DNA from 2 places in the Micromonospora sp. NPDC005220 genome. Region 2 is predicted to be linked to the other one. Evidence: riboswitches for the same ligand, from Rfam matches in the RefSeq annotation. Region 2 holds a riboswitch; the other holds the start of a gene.
What was found. Region 2 has a riboswitch for cobalamin ahead of cobN (cobaltochelatase subunit CobN). Riboswitches for the same ligand answer to the same signal wherever they lie in the genome.
Positions count from the first base shown of each region.

Region 1: it holds a riboswitch for cobalamin, as region 2 does, so the genes downstream of both, ABZU52_RS15810 (ribonucleoside-diphosphate reductase subunit alpha) here and cobN (cobaltochelatase subunit CobN) in region 2, are expected to answer to the same signal.

Region 1 covers NZ_JBEXHP010000035.1:21,464-29,196, reverse strand. The annotation lists gene arsB (ACR3 family arsenite efflux transporter) at 1-614, shown strand, start outside; gene ABZU52_RS15830 (arsenate reductase ArsC) at 632-1,036, shown strand; gene ABZU52_RS15825 (hypothetical protein) at 1,132-1,332, opposite strand; gene ABZU52_RS15820 (winged helix-turn-helix domain-containing protein) at 1,575-1,802, shown strand; gene ABZU52_RS15815 (ribonucleotide-diphosphate reductase subunit beta) at 1,903-2,898, opposite strand; gene ABZU52_RS15810 (ribonucleoside-diphosphate reductase subunit alpha) at 2,955-5,273, opposite strand; cobalamin riboswitch at 5,465-5,682, opposite strand; gene ABZU52_RS15805 (enolase C-terminal domain-like protein) at 5,973-7,367, shown strand; gene ABZU52_RS15800 (FadR/GntR family transcriptional regulator) at 7,375-7,733, shown strand, end outside.
Region 2 covers NZ_JBEXHP010000091.1:13,760-21,492, reverse strand. The annotation lists gene cobN (cobaltochelatase subunit CobN) at 1-3,120, opposite strand, end outside; cobalamin riboswitch at 3,437-3,566, opposite strand; gene ABZU52_RS25260 (helix-turn-helix domain-containing protein) at 3,889-4,848, opposite strand; gene ABZU52_RS25255 (MFS transporter) at 4,907-6,208, shown strand; gene ABZU52_RS25250 (hypothetical protein) at 6,236-6,571, opposite strand; gene ABZU52_RS25245 (RNA polymerase sigma factor) at 6,708-7,280, shown strand; gene ABZU52_RS25240 (hypothetical protein) at 7,273-7,733, shown strand, end outside.

The sequences.
Region 1 (7,733 bases), on a different contig from region 2:
TCTTCCAGGTCGTCGCCTTCGGCCTGCTCGGCTGGTTCTACCTCTCCGTGCTCCCCCAGTGGCTGGGGCTGTCCGGCGCCGAGTTGAACATCTCGGCGTGGGACATCGCCGGTAACGTGCTCATCTTCCTCGGCATCCCGCTGCTCGCCGGTTACCTCACCCGCCGTCTCGGCGAGCGTGCCAACGGCCGCGCCTGGTACGAGGCGCGCTTCCTGCCCAGGATCGGCCCGGTTGCCCTCTACGGACTGCTGTTCACGATCGTGATCCTGTTCGCCCTACAGGGAGACGCGATCACCAGCCGCCCCCTGGACGTCGTGCGCATCGCTCTGCCCCTGCTGGTGTACTTCGCGCTCATGTGGGCCGGCTCCTACGCCCTCGGCCGGGCTATCGGGCTCGGCTACGAACGCACCACCACCCTGGCGTTCACCGCCGCCGGCAACAACTTCGAGCTCGCCATCGCCGTTGCGATCGGCACCTTCGGCGTCACTTCCGGTCAGGCCCTCGCCGGGGTCGTCGGCCCGTTGATCGAGGTGCCCGTCCTGGTCGGGCTGGTCTACGTCTCCCTGTGGGCGCGCCGCCGCTTCTTCACCCCCACGCACTCCGCAACCACGTAACCGAAAGGCACCCCGTCATGAGCGACACACCCAGCGTCCTGTTCGTCTGCGTGCACAACGCCGGCCGTTCCCAGATGGCCGCCGGTTGGCTGCGCCACCTCGCCGGGGACACCGTCGAGGTGCGCTCAGCCGGCTCCGCCCCGGCCGAGACGATCAACCCCGCCGCCGTGCAGGCCATGCGGGAGGTCGGCATCGACATCACCGACCAGACCCCCACCCTCCTGGAGTACGCGACCGCGCAGTCCTCCGACGTCATCGTGACGATGGGCTGCGGCGACACCTGCCCGGTCTTCCCCGGCAAGCGCTACGAGGACTGGCAGCTCGACGACCCGGCCGGCAAGGGCGTCGACGCCGTCCGCCCGATCCGTGACGAGATCCGGGGCCGGGTGGAGAAGCTCCTCACCGAGCTGAACCTCGCCTAAGGGCGCTACTGGGGATCCCCGATGCCCTGGGCTATCGGCGGCGGCGGGGCCCAGAAGTCGTCGCCAGGCAGCCCTTTCTCGGGGAGCCAACGTCTTCACTTCTGCAACATGATCGATGCGGCCTCCGCCACGACTCCCAACGACCAATCGAGTTGACGGCATGTGCCCTGATTCGTGCACTCAAGGCAGCCGCCTGAACGCCACGGCCGGTCCAGTGCCCGAGTCCAGTGCGCATCAAGGGTCCTCATCGCGGCGAACAGCTCGCCTGCCCGGCTCACCGGTTCATCGATCGGCACGGCGGCACCTCCCGCGATCACGACTGTTGGCCCCACCTGGGGGCAGAGACCATTAGTCGTGCTCCCCAGGTGGGTATGCGGCCGAGGACCCAGGAGTTTGCCGAAACCAGGGAAACCGGCCAAGCTGCAACTTATTCCAACTTGTAGGAGTAGGTCAAGGTGCCTCCTGGAACTTGTTGGAACAGGTCTGCTCGTGATCAGATTGGGCTGCCGAGACCAGGGAACCCTACGGAGATCGACCCATGCCGACCGAGCGAGTGGACTACCGGCGGATCGCCAACGAGATCGCGGGGAAAATCAAGTCGGGTGAGCTTGCTCCGGGCGAGAAGCTGCCGTCCACCCGTGAGCTGGCCGAGCAGTATGGCGTACACATCTCCACCATCAACCGGGTCATGACGATCCTGAAGGATCGCGAGTTGGTCGAGGGCCATCCAGGCAAAGGTGTCTACGTCGCAGAAGTCCAGAGCTGAACGCGCCACTTCCTCGATCAGGTGATGAAAAGTAGCTGTCGGGGTCGTCTCCGGGCTACTTCTCATCACCTGATCATGGGAAGCGCGTGGGGCGCGGTCGTTAGAAGTCGTCGTCGAAGGCGACGGTGCCGGTCACCCCGACCTGGTACGCCGACACCCGCCGCTCGAAGAAGTTGGACAGCTCCTGCACGTCCTGCAACTCCATGAAGCCGAACGGGTTGCTCGACCCGTAGTGCGGCGCGATGCCGAGCTGGGCGAGCCGACGGTCGGCGACGTGCTGGAGGTACTCCCGCATGTCGGCCAACGTCAGGCCGGGCACGCCGTGGCCCAACAGGTCCTCGGCGAACTGCACCTCACACTCGACCGCCTCGATGAGCATCCGACGGACCTGGTCGGCGAGATCGTCGTCGAACAGGTCCGGCTCCTCGGCGCGAACGGTGTCGACGACGTCGAACGCGAACGCCATGTGCATCGACTCGTCGCGGAACACCCAGTTGGTGCCGGAGGCCAGGCCGTGCAGCAGGCCGCGGGAGCGCAGGAAGTAGACGTACGCGAACGCGCCGTAGAAGAACAACCCCTCGATGCAGGCGGCGAAGCAGATCAGGTTCAGCAGGAACGTCCGCCGGTCCTCCCGGGACCGCAGTTCCCGGAGGTCGTTGAGGGAGTCGATCCAGCGGAAGCAGAACTCGGCCTTACCGCGGATCGAGGCAATGTTCTCGATGGCCGCGAAGGCTTCGAAACGCTCGGTCTCGTCGGGCACGTACGTGTCGAGCAGGTTGAGGTAGAACTGGACGTGCACGGCTTCCTCGAACAGCTGCCGGGACAGGTAGAGGCGACCCTCGGGGCTGTTGACGTGCTGGTAGAGGTTCAGCACCAGGTTGTTGGCGACGATCGTGTCACCGGTGGCGAAGAACGCCACCAGCCGGCTGACCAGATGCCGTTCGGCCGGCGACAGCTTGTCCAGGTCGGCGAGGTCGGCGTGCAGGTCGACCTCCTCGACCGTCCAGGTGTTGCGGATCGCGTCGCGGAACCGGTCGAAGAAGTGCGGGTAGCGCATCGGGCGGAGGGTGAGGTCCATCCCGGGATCGAGCAGCATGTGCGTGGTCCTCGTGTCGGTGGTGCTGGTGTCGGCGGCGGGGGTGGCGGCGGGGGTCACTGGCAGGCCTCGCACGACTCGGGGTTCTCCAGCGAGCAGGCCAGCGCCTCCGCGTCGACGGCGACGGGTGCGACAGCGCTGACGGTGGCCTGCTGGATCCGCGTCGCGGGGCGCGAGCGCAGGTAGTAGGTGGTCTTCAGCCCGGCCTTCCAGGCGTACAGGTACATCGAGGAGAGCTTGCCGATGGTGGGCGCGGCCAGGAACAGGTTCAGCGACTGCGACTGGTCGATGAACGGTGCGCGGGCGGCAGCCAGGTCGATCAGCGCCCGCTGGGGCAGCTCCCACGCGGTGCGGAACAACTCCCGCACGCCGGCCGGCAACTCCGCGATGTCCTGCACCGACCCCTCGGCCCGCTTGATCGCCGAACGGATCCGCTCGGTCCACAGCCCGCGGGCCTTCAACTCGCGTACCAGAGCGGTGTTGACTTGGAGAAACTCCCCCGACAGGGTTTCGCGCTTGAACAGGTTGGACACCTGCGGCTCGATGCACTCGTAGCACCCGGCGATCGAGGCGATGGTCGCTGTCGGCGCGACCGCCACCAGCAGCGAGTTGCGCAGCCCGTACGCCTCGACCCGCTCCCGCAGGGCGGCCCAGCGTGCGGTCTGCGTACCCTCGACACCCCACAGGTCGGGCTGGAGCTGGCCCCGCGCGGCCCGGGTCTGCGGGTACGCCGGGTGCGCGCCGAAGTCGCGCGCCAGGTCGGCGGAGGTCTCCAGCGCGGTCAGGTACAGCTCCTCGCTGATCCGGGTGGACAGCTCCCGCGCGGCCGGCGAGTCGAACGGCAGCCGCAGCGCGAAGAAGACGTCCTGGAGCCCCATCAGTCCGAGCCCGACCGGCCGCCAGCGGGGGTTGCTCGCCGCCGCCTGCGCGGTCGGGTAGTAGTTGATGCCGATCACCCGGTCGAGGAAGGTCACCGCGGTCCGCACCGTGACGCGCAGCCGCTCCCAGTCGATGCCGCCGTCGCCGAGGTGGGCCGCGAGGTTCACCGAGCCGAGGTTGCACACGGCGGTCTCGGTGTCGCTGGACACCTCGACGATCTCGGTGCAGAGGTTGGACAGGTGCACCACGTTGCCCGGCTCGGCGGTCTGGTTGCAGAGTCGGTTGGCGGCGTCCTTGAAGGTCATCCACCCGTTGCCGGTCTGGGCGAGGGTCCGCATCATCTTCCCGTACAGCTCCCGCGCCGGGACCTGCCGCACGTGGCGACCCTGCGCCTCGGCCTCCCGGTACGCGGCGTCGAACCGCTCCCCCCACAGGTCGGGCAGCTCGGGCACCTCGTGCGGGTCGAACAGCGACCACATCTCGTCGGCCTCGACCCGGCGCATGAACTCGTCCGGGATCCAGTTGGCCAGGTTGAGGTTGTGGGTGCGCCGGGCGTCCTCACCGGTGTTGTCCCGCAGTTGCAGGAACTCCTCGATGTCCGGGTGCCACGGCTCCAGGTAGACGCAGGCCGCGCCCTTGCGCCGGCCGCCCTGGTTGACCGCGGCGACGCTCGCGTCCAGGGTGCGCAGCCACGGCACGATCCCGTTGGACTGCCCGTTGGTGCCCCGGATCAGCGCGCCCCGGGAGCGGACCCGGGAGTACGCGATGCCGATGCCGCCGGCGAACTTGGACAGGTTGGCGACTTGGGCGTAGCGCTGGTAGATCGAGTCCAGCTCGTCGCGCGGGGAGTCGACCAGGTAGCAGGACGACATCTGGGTGTGCCGGGTTCCGGAGTTGAACAAGGTCGGTGAGCTGGGCAGGTAGGCCAGGCTGGACATCAGCCGGTAGAAGTCGGCCGCCTCGTCCGCCGTCCGGGACAGTCCACAGGCCACCCGCAGCAGCCAGTACTGCGGTGTCTCCAGCACCAGTCGGCTGGTGGGGTGGCGCAGCAGGTAGCGGTCGTACACCGTGCGCAGGCCGAAGTACTCGAACCGACGGTCGCCGTCCGGGTCGACGGCGGCGTCGAGGGTGGTGGCGTGTGCGGCGACGAACGCGGCGGTGTCGTCGCCGATCAGGCCCTCGGCGTGGCCGACCCGGATCGCCGCGCTGAACGAGGTGATGCCCTGTCGACGCACCTCCTTGTCGACGTAGCCGGCCAGCAGCCGCGCGGCGAGGCGCGAGTACTGCGGCTCCTCGCCGATCATCTCGGCCGAGGTCTGGATGGAGAGCCGGTCCAGTTCGGCCGTCGTCGCGCCGTCGTAGAGGCCGCTGATGGTGCGGGTGGCCACCCGCATCGGGTCGACGTCGGTCAGGTCGTCGGCCCACCGCTCGACCGCCCGGACGATCTTGTTCACGTCCACGGGTTCGGTACCGCCGTCGCGCTTGCGGACCTGCATCGGCGTGCGCCGCACTGTCGCGTCGCCGCTGGCCGGGACTACCTCGGTGACTGTCACCACTCGCTCCTCGGAGTTCGAGACCTGGTGGTCCGGACGCGAGGAGACAGACACCGACGGACGCCACGCCAGCCCGGCGTGGGTCAGGGGGCGTCAGCCGTCCCACGCGGCCTCGGACCGCCGCCCACCCGGGTGCGGGTACGCGGCGCGCTGGCAGGTCTTCGGACTCGTGGGCACGACCGGGTTGGCCGGTCTCCTACTGGCCGTCGCTTCCCAGGCCGATCGGTGGCCCAGTGCTGATGACGGCTGTCGTTCCCACTCACCGCTGCGGGACAGTCCCGGATTTCCACCGGGTTCCCTGTTGCCTCGACCGCGCCGGATGAGCGGCCGAACCAGCTGCGCTCGACACCATATATAGGGACACAGTCGTTGTCACACCCCACATGTCGGTCTCGGGCGTGTCGGCGGGCGGCTCGGTGATCACGATCACCAACCCCACCGACTACGCTCGACCCGATCGCCGCGAGACAACCGGGGCGGGCTCTCGCGCGGGCGTGCACGGCCGGTGAGGTGGATCTCGGCAGTGCCGCAAACATCATATGTCTGCGGCTTGGTGGTGATCGACAACGTTGACTGTCCGAAGCAGCCGTCCGTATACTCCCTTTGATCATCTGATCTTTGGTCGAGTCGGGCGAGGAGCGCATGCCGCAGATCACTGCCGTCACCGTCGAAGACGTCCGCTTCCCCACCTCCCTGACCGCTGACGGATCAGACGCCATGAACAAGGACGGCGACTATTCGGCGGCCTACGTCGTCCTGCACACCGACGGCGTCGACGGCACCGGTGCGCCGCTAGCGGGGCACGGCCTGACCTTCACCATCGGTCGCGGCAACGACATCGTCGCGGCGGCGGCGGTCCACCAGGCACAGCTCCTCGTCGGCCTGGACGTGGCCACGATGGCAGCGGACATGGGCGCGGTCTACCGCCTCCTCACCTCCGACTCGCAGCTGCGCTGGCTCGGCCCGGAGAAGGGTGTCGTCCACCTGTCCCTCGCCGCCGTGTTGAACGCGTCGTGGGACCTGGTCGCCCGGCTCGCCGACAAGCCGCTGTGGCGGCTGCTCGTCGAGATGACCCCCGAGCAACTCGTCGACATCGCGGACCTGCGCTACCTGTCCGACGCGCTGACCCGGGACGAGGCACTGGCCATCCTGCGGGCCAAGGAAGGCACGAAGGCGGCCCGCCTCGCCGAGCTCGACCGCACCGGCTACCCCGCCTACACCACCTCGGCGGGTTGGCTCGGCTACGGCGACGACAAGCTGCGCCGACTGTGCCAGGAGGCGGTCGACACCGGCTACGGCTACGTCAAGCTCAAGGTGGGCGCCAACCTTGAGGACGACATCCGCCGCTGCGCGATCGCGCGGGAGATCCTCGGGCCGGATCGCAACCTCATGATCGACGCCAACCAGGTGTGGGACGTCGGTCAGGCCATCGAGTGGGTCACCGCCCTCGCCCGGTTCACACCACTGTGGATCGAGGAGCCGACCAGCCCCGACGACATCCTGGGCCACGCGGCCGTGCGCCGTGCCGTCGCTCCGATCGGCGTCGCCACCGGCGAGCACTGCCACAACCGGGTGATGTTCAAGCAGCTGTTCCAAGCCCAGGCCATCGACTTCTGCCAGCTGGACACCGGCAGGTTGGCCAGCATCAACGAGATCGTCGCGGTGCTGCTGCTCGCCGCGAAGTTCGACGTCCCGGTGTGCCCACACGCCGGCGGCGTCGGGCTGTGCGAGATGGTCCAACACGTGTCGGTGCTCGACTACGTCGCGATCTCGGGGGATCTCACCAACCGGGTCACCGAGTTCGTCGACCACCTGCACGAGCACTTCACCGATCCGTGCATCATCCGGGACACCGGCTCGGGCAGCGGTTACGTCCTGCCCAGCCAGCCCGGCTACTCCACCCGGATGCGTCAGGAGTCGGTCGCGCTCTACCGGTTTCCCGACGGCCACTACTGGGCGGCGGCAGACCCGACTACGGTGGCATCTCCGGAGGCGTACGTGATCGCGGGTGGGAAGGCCACCCCCGCCGGCCGCTAGGGGAGTCATGTCTCGCACTGACGAAGTGGTCAACGGCATCAAGCGGATGATCCTCGAAGGGCAGTTCAGGCCGGGAGACCGGCTGCCCATCGAGAAGGACCTCGCCGAGTCGCTCGGCGTCTCGCGGGGCTCGCTGCGCGAGGGCATGTCGGCCCTGTCGATCCTCGGCATCGTCAACATCCGCCAGGGCGACGGCACCTACGTCACCAACCTCGACGCGCCACAGCTGCTGGCCCCGATGGGTTTCGTGGTGGACTTCCAGGGTCAGGGCGACCCACGGCACATCCACACCGTCCGGCGGCTGCTGGAGTGCGAGGCGGCCCGGCTGGCGGCGACCAGGATCACCGACGAGGCCCTGGCCCAGGC
Region 2 (7,733 bases):
CGAGCGTTCCATGTCCTTGCGCGCCTCCCGACCGTCCAGGCCCCGGCCGTACGCGTAGCCGCCCCACACCGCGTACACCTCGGCCAGGTCGGCGTCGCTGCGCCAGGTCCGGGCGTCGATCAGCGGCAGCAGACCGGCGCCGTACGCCCCGGGCTTCGAGCCGAAGATCCGGGCGGTGGCCCGCCGCTCGTCACCGTGCTCGGCGAGGTCGGCGGCGACGTGCGCCCGCAGGTAGTTCTCCTCGTCCGGCTCGTCCAGGGCGGCGATCCGCCGGACGGCGTCGTCGAGCAGCGCCACCACGTGCGGGAACGCGTCCCGGAAGAAGCCGGAGATGCGCACCGTGACGTCGACGCGGGGCCGGCCCAGCTCGGCGGTCGATACCACCTCGACGCCGGTGACGCGCCGGGACCGCTCGTCCCACACCGGCCGGCAACCGAGCAGCGCGAGCACCTCGGCGATGTCGTCGCCCTGGGTTCGCATGGCGCTGGTGCCCCAGACGGTCAGCCCGACCGAGCGGGGGTACCCGCCGGTGTCGGCGAGGTGCCGGGCCAGCAGCGAGTCGGCGAGGGCCACCCCGACGTCCCAGGCGTTGCGGCTGGGGATGGCCTTCGGGTCGACGGAGTAGAAGTTGCGGCCGGTGGGCAGCACGTTGACCAGGCCCCGGGTGGGTGAGCCGGACGGGCCGGGCGGCACGAACCTTCCGTCCAACGCGCCGAGGGTGTGGGACAGCTCGTCGGTGGTCCGGTCCAGGCGGGGTACCAGCTCGGTGGCGGCGAAGTGCAGCACCGCGGCGACGTCCGGGAGCGGCTGGCCGGTCACCTCGGTCACCACGGCGTCGATCGCGTGCACGGCCCAGTCCAGGGTCTCCATGCCGACGACCAGCCGCCGCGCGAGGGCCTCGATGAGGTCGATCGCGTCGGCGGCGGTGCCGGCCGGCCCGTCCACCACGTCGGTCAACGCCGGCGGCAGCGCCAGTCGCTGTCCCGGCGCCGCGAGCAACTCCTGCTCGTCGAGCCCGTAGGTGACGGCGAGGGCCTGCCGCAGGCCGGGCAGGGCGCGGGCGCCGCCCCAGATCTGCGGGGCGCGCAGCACCGCGAGGACCAGGTTGACCCGCGCCTCGCCGGTGGGAGCGTCGGCGAGGATGTGCAGCCCGTCGCGGATCTGCACGTCCTTGACCTCGCACAGGTACCCGTCGAGGTGCAGCACGAAGTCGTCGAAGTCGTCCGGGTCGGGCATCGCCTCGGCGTGCAGGTCGTGGTGCAGCTCGGCGGCGCGCACCAGGTCCCAGATCTGGGCTCGCACGGTGGGCACCTTGGCCGGGTCGAGTGCCTGCACTGTCGCGTACTCGTCCAGCAGCTGCTCCAGTTTGGCCAGGTCGCCGTAGGTTTCGGCGCGGGCCATCGGCGGCACCAGGTGGTCGACGACCACGGCGTGCGCCCGCCGCTTGGCCTGGGTGCCCTCGCCGGGGTCGTTGACGATGAACGGGTACACCAGCGGCAGGTCGCCGAGGACCGCGTCGGGCGCGCAGCCGGCGGCCAGACCGAGGCCCTTGCCGGGCAGCCACTCCAGGGTGCCGTGTTTGCCCAGGTGCACCACGGCGTCCGCGCCGAAGCCGCCGTCCGTCACCGGCGCGGTCAACCAGCGGTACGCGGCCAGGTAGTGGTGACTCGGCGGCAGGTCCGGGTCGTGGTAGATGGCGATCGGGTTTTCCCCGAAGCCGCGGGGCGGCTGGATCAGCAGCACCACGTTGCCGAAGCGCAGCCCGGCGAGCACGATGTCGCCGCCCTCGGTGTACAGCTCGCCGGGCGGCTCACCCCAGTGCTCCCGCATCCGCTCGCGCAGCTCGACCGGGACCTGGTCGAACCAGCGCCGGTACGTCTGCCCCGGTATCCGGGCCTCGGCGGCGGCCAACTGCTCCGGGGTGAGCCACTCCACGTCGTGACCACCGGCGGCGATCAGCGCGTGGATCAGCGCGTCGCCGTCCTGGGGCGGTGGCGCGTTCCCCAGGTCGTAGCCGGCCTCGGCCAGCGCGGCGAAGAGCCGGACCGCCGAGGCCGGGGTGTCCAACCCGACGGCGTTACCGACCCGGGAGTGCTTGGTGGGGTACGAGCTGAGCACCACGGCGATCCGCTTGTCGGCGGGTGGCACGTACCGCAGCCGGGCGTGGCGCACCGCGATCCCGGCGACCCGGGCGGCTCGCTCGGGGTCGGCGGCGTAGACCGAGAGCCCGTCGGCGTCGATCTGCTTGAACGAGAACGGCACAGTGACGATCCGGCCGTCGAACTCGGGGATGGCCACCTGCATCGCCGCGTCCAACGGGGACAGCCCGGCGTCGCTGTCGGCCCACTGCGCCCGGGTGCTGGTGAGGCAGAGCGCCTGGATGACCGGCACGTCCAGGGCGGCCAGGGCGCCGACGTCCCAGGCGTCCTCGTCACCGCCACCGGAGGCGTCCGCGGCCACCGCGCCGCCGGCGGCGAGCACCGTGACCAGCAGCGCGTCACAGCGGGCGAAGAGCCCGAGCGGGCCGGTGTTCGCGGTCAGCCCGCGCAGCGAGCCGCAGAAGATCGGCAACGGGTTGCCGCCGGCCCGGTGGACCGCGTCCGCGAGCACGTCGACGAAACCGGTGTTGCCGGCGAGAGCGTGCGCCCGGTAGAAGACGATCCCCACGGTGGGCCGGCCCGGGTCGACGGGGTGTTCGCCGTGCACGCCGTACGCCGGGGTGGGCGCGGGCGGGGTGAACCCCTCGCCGGTGAGCAGCACCGTGTCGGAGAGGAACCGGGCCAACTGCCCCAGGTTGTCCGGACCGCCCTCGACCAGGTACGCCAGCGCCTGGGTGACGACCCCGGACGGCACTGTGGAGATGGCCATCAGCTCCGCGTCGGGTAGTGCCTCACCGCCGAGCACGACCGTCGGCACGCCGGTGGCGAGCACCGCGGCGAGGCCGTCCGGCCACGCCTGCCGACCGCCGAGCAGGCGTACGACGACGAGGGCGACCCCGTCGAGCAGGGCGGGCACCTCCTCGACGGTGACTCGCGCGGGGTTGGCCAACCGGTAGTCGGCGTCGCTGGCGCGGGCGGCCAGCAGGTCGGTGTCGGCGGTGGACAGCAGCAGAATGCGCACGGCAGGCTCCGGACGGTAACGTCAGCGCGCTCGCGGAAGCGATTCGGCGACGACGTGGGGGTGGGCGCGGGGTTCAGCGGACGCCGCGACCCGGACGGCTCACCGGCGCGAGACCGGCGGCGACGGGTAGCGAAGTGCGAACCTCAGCGGTGAACGGGGCCCCAGAGCCCGGATGCCGGCGCGATCGTGCGGCCGGATCGGTGCGCGGCGGCGGGACCGCCGCTCGGGGTACGACGGTGCTCGTCGGTGCGCGAGACGCCATGCGTCATCGGGTCCTCCTCGGGTGTCCACGCCCTGGGGTACGTCCCGACGGCCGAAGTATCCTGGCTTCCGGATCGACGCTCTCCCCCGGCCTTCCAACCGCAGACACACGGCCGTGGCGCACGAGGGGGGATCACTCCCCGGTGACAGTGGCGGGACCGCGTCGGATTCGCACCGACTTCCTTCACTGCCGTCAGGCCGCGAATGCTGCCACACCCCTCCGCCGCCGGTCAACGCCAGCCCGGCCCCGCCAGACGGACGCCACTAATCGAGATTCGGCGATCGGTGCCCGCGCTGCTGCGCGCGACGCAATGCCCACATCAATGTCTGCGGCCCTTTGCTCTGCTTATCTATATGCACCAGGCACGCAGCGTCACCGGTGCACATGGGTAAGCAGAGCAAAGGGCGGCTGGAGGCAATCTGGCCTGCGCCGATGGTCCGGGGGAGTGTGATGATCGACGCCGGCCAGGGCCCCGCGCACACCCACTACTGGGACCATGTGCCCCGTCAGAACGATGAGGCTCCGGCCACGAGCGCCCGCGCCGCATCCGTCCACCAGTAGAGGACTTCCCGACCCGACCGGCGCTTCTGAAGCAGACCGGCCTCGGTCAGCACGCGCAGGTGACCACCGACCGTGCCGAGCGGCAGTCCGGTCGCGGCGACCACGGCCGTGGTGCTGACCGGCTCGGCCGCCTGCACCAGAACCCTGCTCCGTGCGGTCCCGAGCAGGCGGCGCAGAGGATCCGGTGTGGTGAGAGACGCCTCGGCGAAGATCCCCGTCACCGGATAGACGATCCCGAAGCGGTCGGGCAACCTCCAGGAGATCCAGCCTCCCCGGCAGTGGGCCGCGAAGAACGTCAACGTCCCGCCCCGCACGTCGGACGGTGGGTAGGGCCGCTCCTCGACCTGCAGCCGGCCGTTGCCCAGCCAGCGCATGCCCGGCCGCATGTCGTTGATGACCCCCGACCATCCGTCCCTGCCGAGGCGGGAGATCCGGGACACCACATCGGCACGTAGCACCGACTGCCGGCGCGGCCAGTCCGCTTCGATCGTGTGACACCAGACCCACCGCACCAGGGCGGCCGTCCGGCTCGCCAACCCCGAACAGCGCAACTCCGGGGCCAGCGGCGAACGTACGTGGGCCAGATCCGCACGAATTCGGTCGTCCGGCAGCGACTCCAGCTCCACGAGCTCGTCGTCCAACGTCAGGTCCGGACGGGCGGGCGGCACCGTCAGAAAGTCAGCCATCCAGGAGGACGATATGGCGTGCGCCAGGATGGCCCGGGTCACCGGGTCACCGTCGAGATAGCCCTGGAAGGCGTCGACATGCTGGTCGCGCCAGGCCCGATGCCACGGAAGCGGCTGACCCCGGCGCAGGATATTCAGTGCCGCCAACGTCTCGGTGAGCTGCGAAGTGCCGAAACGGGCCTGCGCCATCACTTCGGCGTCGACCAGGAACACCGCCATGTTTCGCCTCCAGTCGAAACTCTAGGGAGGCGCTGCGGGATGTCGCAAGCTCCGGGACATGCACAGCGACACCCAGCCAGGCACCCCGACGACCGTGCGCGCGCGGAACTTCACGGCGCTGTGGGCCGGTGCCGCGGTCACCAACCTGGCAGACGGCGTCGTCAAGTTGACCTTGCCGCTGGCGGCCGTCTCGATGACGGACTCCCCCGCTCTGGTTGCCGCCGCCACCCTGGCCAACACCCTGCCCTGGTTGCTGTTCTCACTGCCCGCCGGTGCCCTCGCCGACCGGGCGGATCGCCGGCACCTGATCATGACGATGGCCGCCGCGCGCACCCTGGTTCTCGCCGTACTCGTGGGTGCCCTCGTCCTGGACGTCCTTCCGCTGGCCGGCCTGTACGCGGTGGCGCTGCTCCTCGGCACCGCCGAGGTCTTCGCCGACACCACCCGGATGTCGGTTGTGCCGATGGTCGTGCCCCGCAACCGCATGGAGGCCGCGTTCGCGAGGTTGACCGCGACCGAGACCGCGGCCAACGAGTTCATCGGGCCCCCGCTGGGTGGCCTGCTAGCCGCCACTGGATTGGCTGTCGCGCTCGGCGCCGGCGGCGTCGGCTACGCGGGCGCGCTACTCGCCCTGGCCGTCATGACCGGTCACTACCGCAGCAGCGGTCGCCCCGGACCGGCGACGAACGCTCCGGGCCTCCGCACCGACATTCGGGAGGGCATCCAATACGTGTGGCAGGCAAAAATTCTGCGGACCCTGCTGCTGGTGGCCGGCGCAGCGAGTGGGTGCTGGGCCGCCTGGATGGCGGTCCTCGTCGTCTACGCGATCGCACCCGGACCGATGAACCTGAGCCGCGCGGAGTACGGCCTGCTGATCGGAGCCCTGGGAGTGGGTGGCGTCGTGGGAGCTTCCGCCGCGCCCGCGCTCACCCGCCGGCTGGGACGGCGGGTCGTCCTCGCCGCGTCAATGGCCAGCTTCGCCGTGCTGCTGGCAGCACCAGCGGTCACCTCGTCCCCCCGGCTGATCGCCGTGACGACCGTCCTGGGCGGCGCCGGCTCCGGCGCGTGGAACGTCACCTACAGTTCGTTGCGCGCGCTCGTCGTGCCCGATGAGATGATGGGGCGCTACAGCGGGGTCAGCCGCCTGACCAGCTGGGGATCGATGCCGCTCGGGGCTCTGGTCGCCGGCCTGACCGCGGAACTGGTCAGCGTACGAGCGGTCTTCTGGGGCGGGGCGGGTCTCTGCGCCCTCGTGCTCGCCGCGACGATACGAACTGTGGCATCGCCCGAATTCCGGCGGATGGAGGCCCGCGCGACCGCCTTCCACGAACCTGCGCCGGCCCACCCGCACCGATCCTGACGGCCGGAAACTCGGCGGAGCGGGCGTTCAGCGGGCGTGGCGTTCCGGGTGGGCCCGGCTCCAGGTCCGCATCCGCTCCGGGTAGCCGGTGCGCGCCGCCTCGTACAACGGCACCGCGTGCTTGCGGGCGATGGCCCCGGCCGCGCGGGGCGTTCCGGTACGGCGGCGGATCCACTCACCGTCGTGGGCGATCGCCACCACTGTGGTGTCCGTCGCGGTCGTCTCCGGCTCCAGGTAGAACTCCACCCCCTGCCGGCTGGCGACGAACTCCTCCAGCGCCGCGAGATCGTCGCGGGTCGCCTCCCGGTCCAGTTTCGTCGGGGTCGCCTCGGCACCCCGTGACCGGCGATTGAACCAGCTCATGCCCGCCCCTCTCCTCGACGCCCCTCCAGTGCAGCACCGATTCCTGGCAATACCCTGCACGCCGGATGGGAGAAAGCTGACCTGCCTCGGGAGATCCGGGTGGAACCGGCGGCGGGTGGGCGGTGTCATGTGGGTGATGCGAACGGAGGCTCCCCTGGACGACGAGGCGCTCGTCACCCGCGCTCGGGCAGGTGACCTGGAGGCGTACAACCTCCTGGTCGCCCGGCACACCGCGTCCGCGTACCGGACGGCGGTGCTGCTCGGCGCCGGCTCCGACTCCGAGGACGTCATCCAGGAGGCGTTTGTGAAGGCGTACCGGAAGCTGTCCCGTTACCGGGGCGACGCGTCCTTCCGGTCGTGGCTGCTGGCGATCGTCGCCAACGAGACCCGCAACCTGCACCGCTCCCGCGGACGGCGCGACGGGCTCGTGCTGCGGGCGGCGGCAGCGGACCCGACGTCCGAGGTCGCCGAGGACGACGCGGTCGGCGCGGTCCTCGCCGGGGAGCGCCGGGCGTCGCTGGTGCAGGCCCTGCGGCAACTGCCGGTACGCGACCGCGAGGTGATCGTCTGCCGGTTCTTCCTCGATCTCACCGAGGAGGAGACGGTGGCGGCGCTGGGCTGGCCCCGGGGCACGGTGAAGTCGCGCACCTCCCGGGCCCTGGCGAAGCTTCGCAGCCTGCTCGACCGGGAGGAGGTCCGGCATGGGTGACCTCGAACGGGAACTGCGTGACCTCTCCGCCTGGCTGGACATCCCCGATCCGCCCGACGTGACCGCCCGCGTCCGGGTACGCCTCAGCAGGCCCGCGCGCCGGTGGCGCTCGATCGTCGCCGCGGCGCTGGTCGCCCTGATCGTGGTGGCGGTGGTGCCGCCGACGCGGGCCGCCATCGCCGACGTCGTCACCGGGCTGCTGCGCTTCGCCGGCGTCAGCATCGCCACCGCGCCCGCCCCGACGCCGGCCGGCGGCACCGCGTCGCCGTTGCCCGGACAGCGGGCCGTCGCGCTGGACGAGGCGCAGCGGGCGGTGCGGTTCCCGATCCGCCTGCCGGCGAAGCTGGGCCCACCCGAACGGGTGCTGGTCGCCGACCCGGACGCCACCGGCAGGTACCGGGTGGCGACGCTGCTCTACGACGGGGGCGCGCTGCGCGTCGACGCGTTCGACGG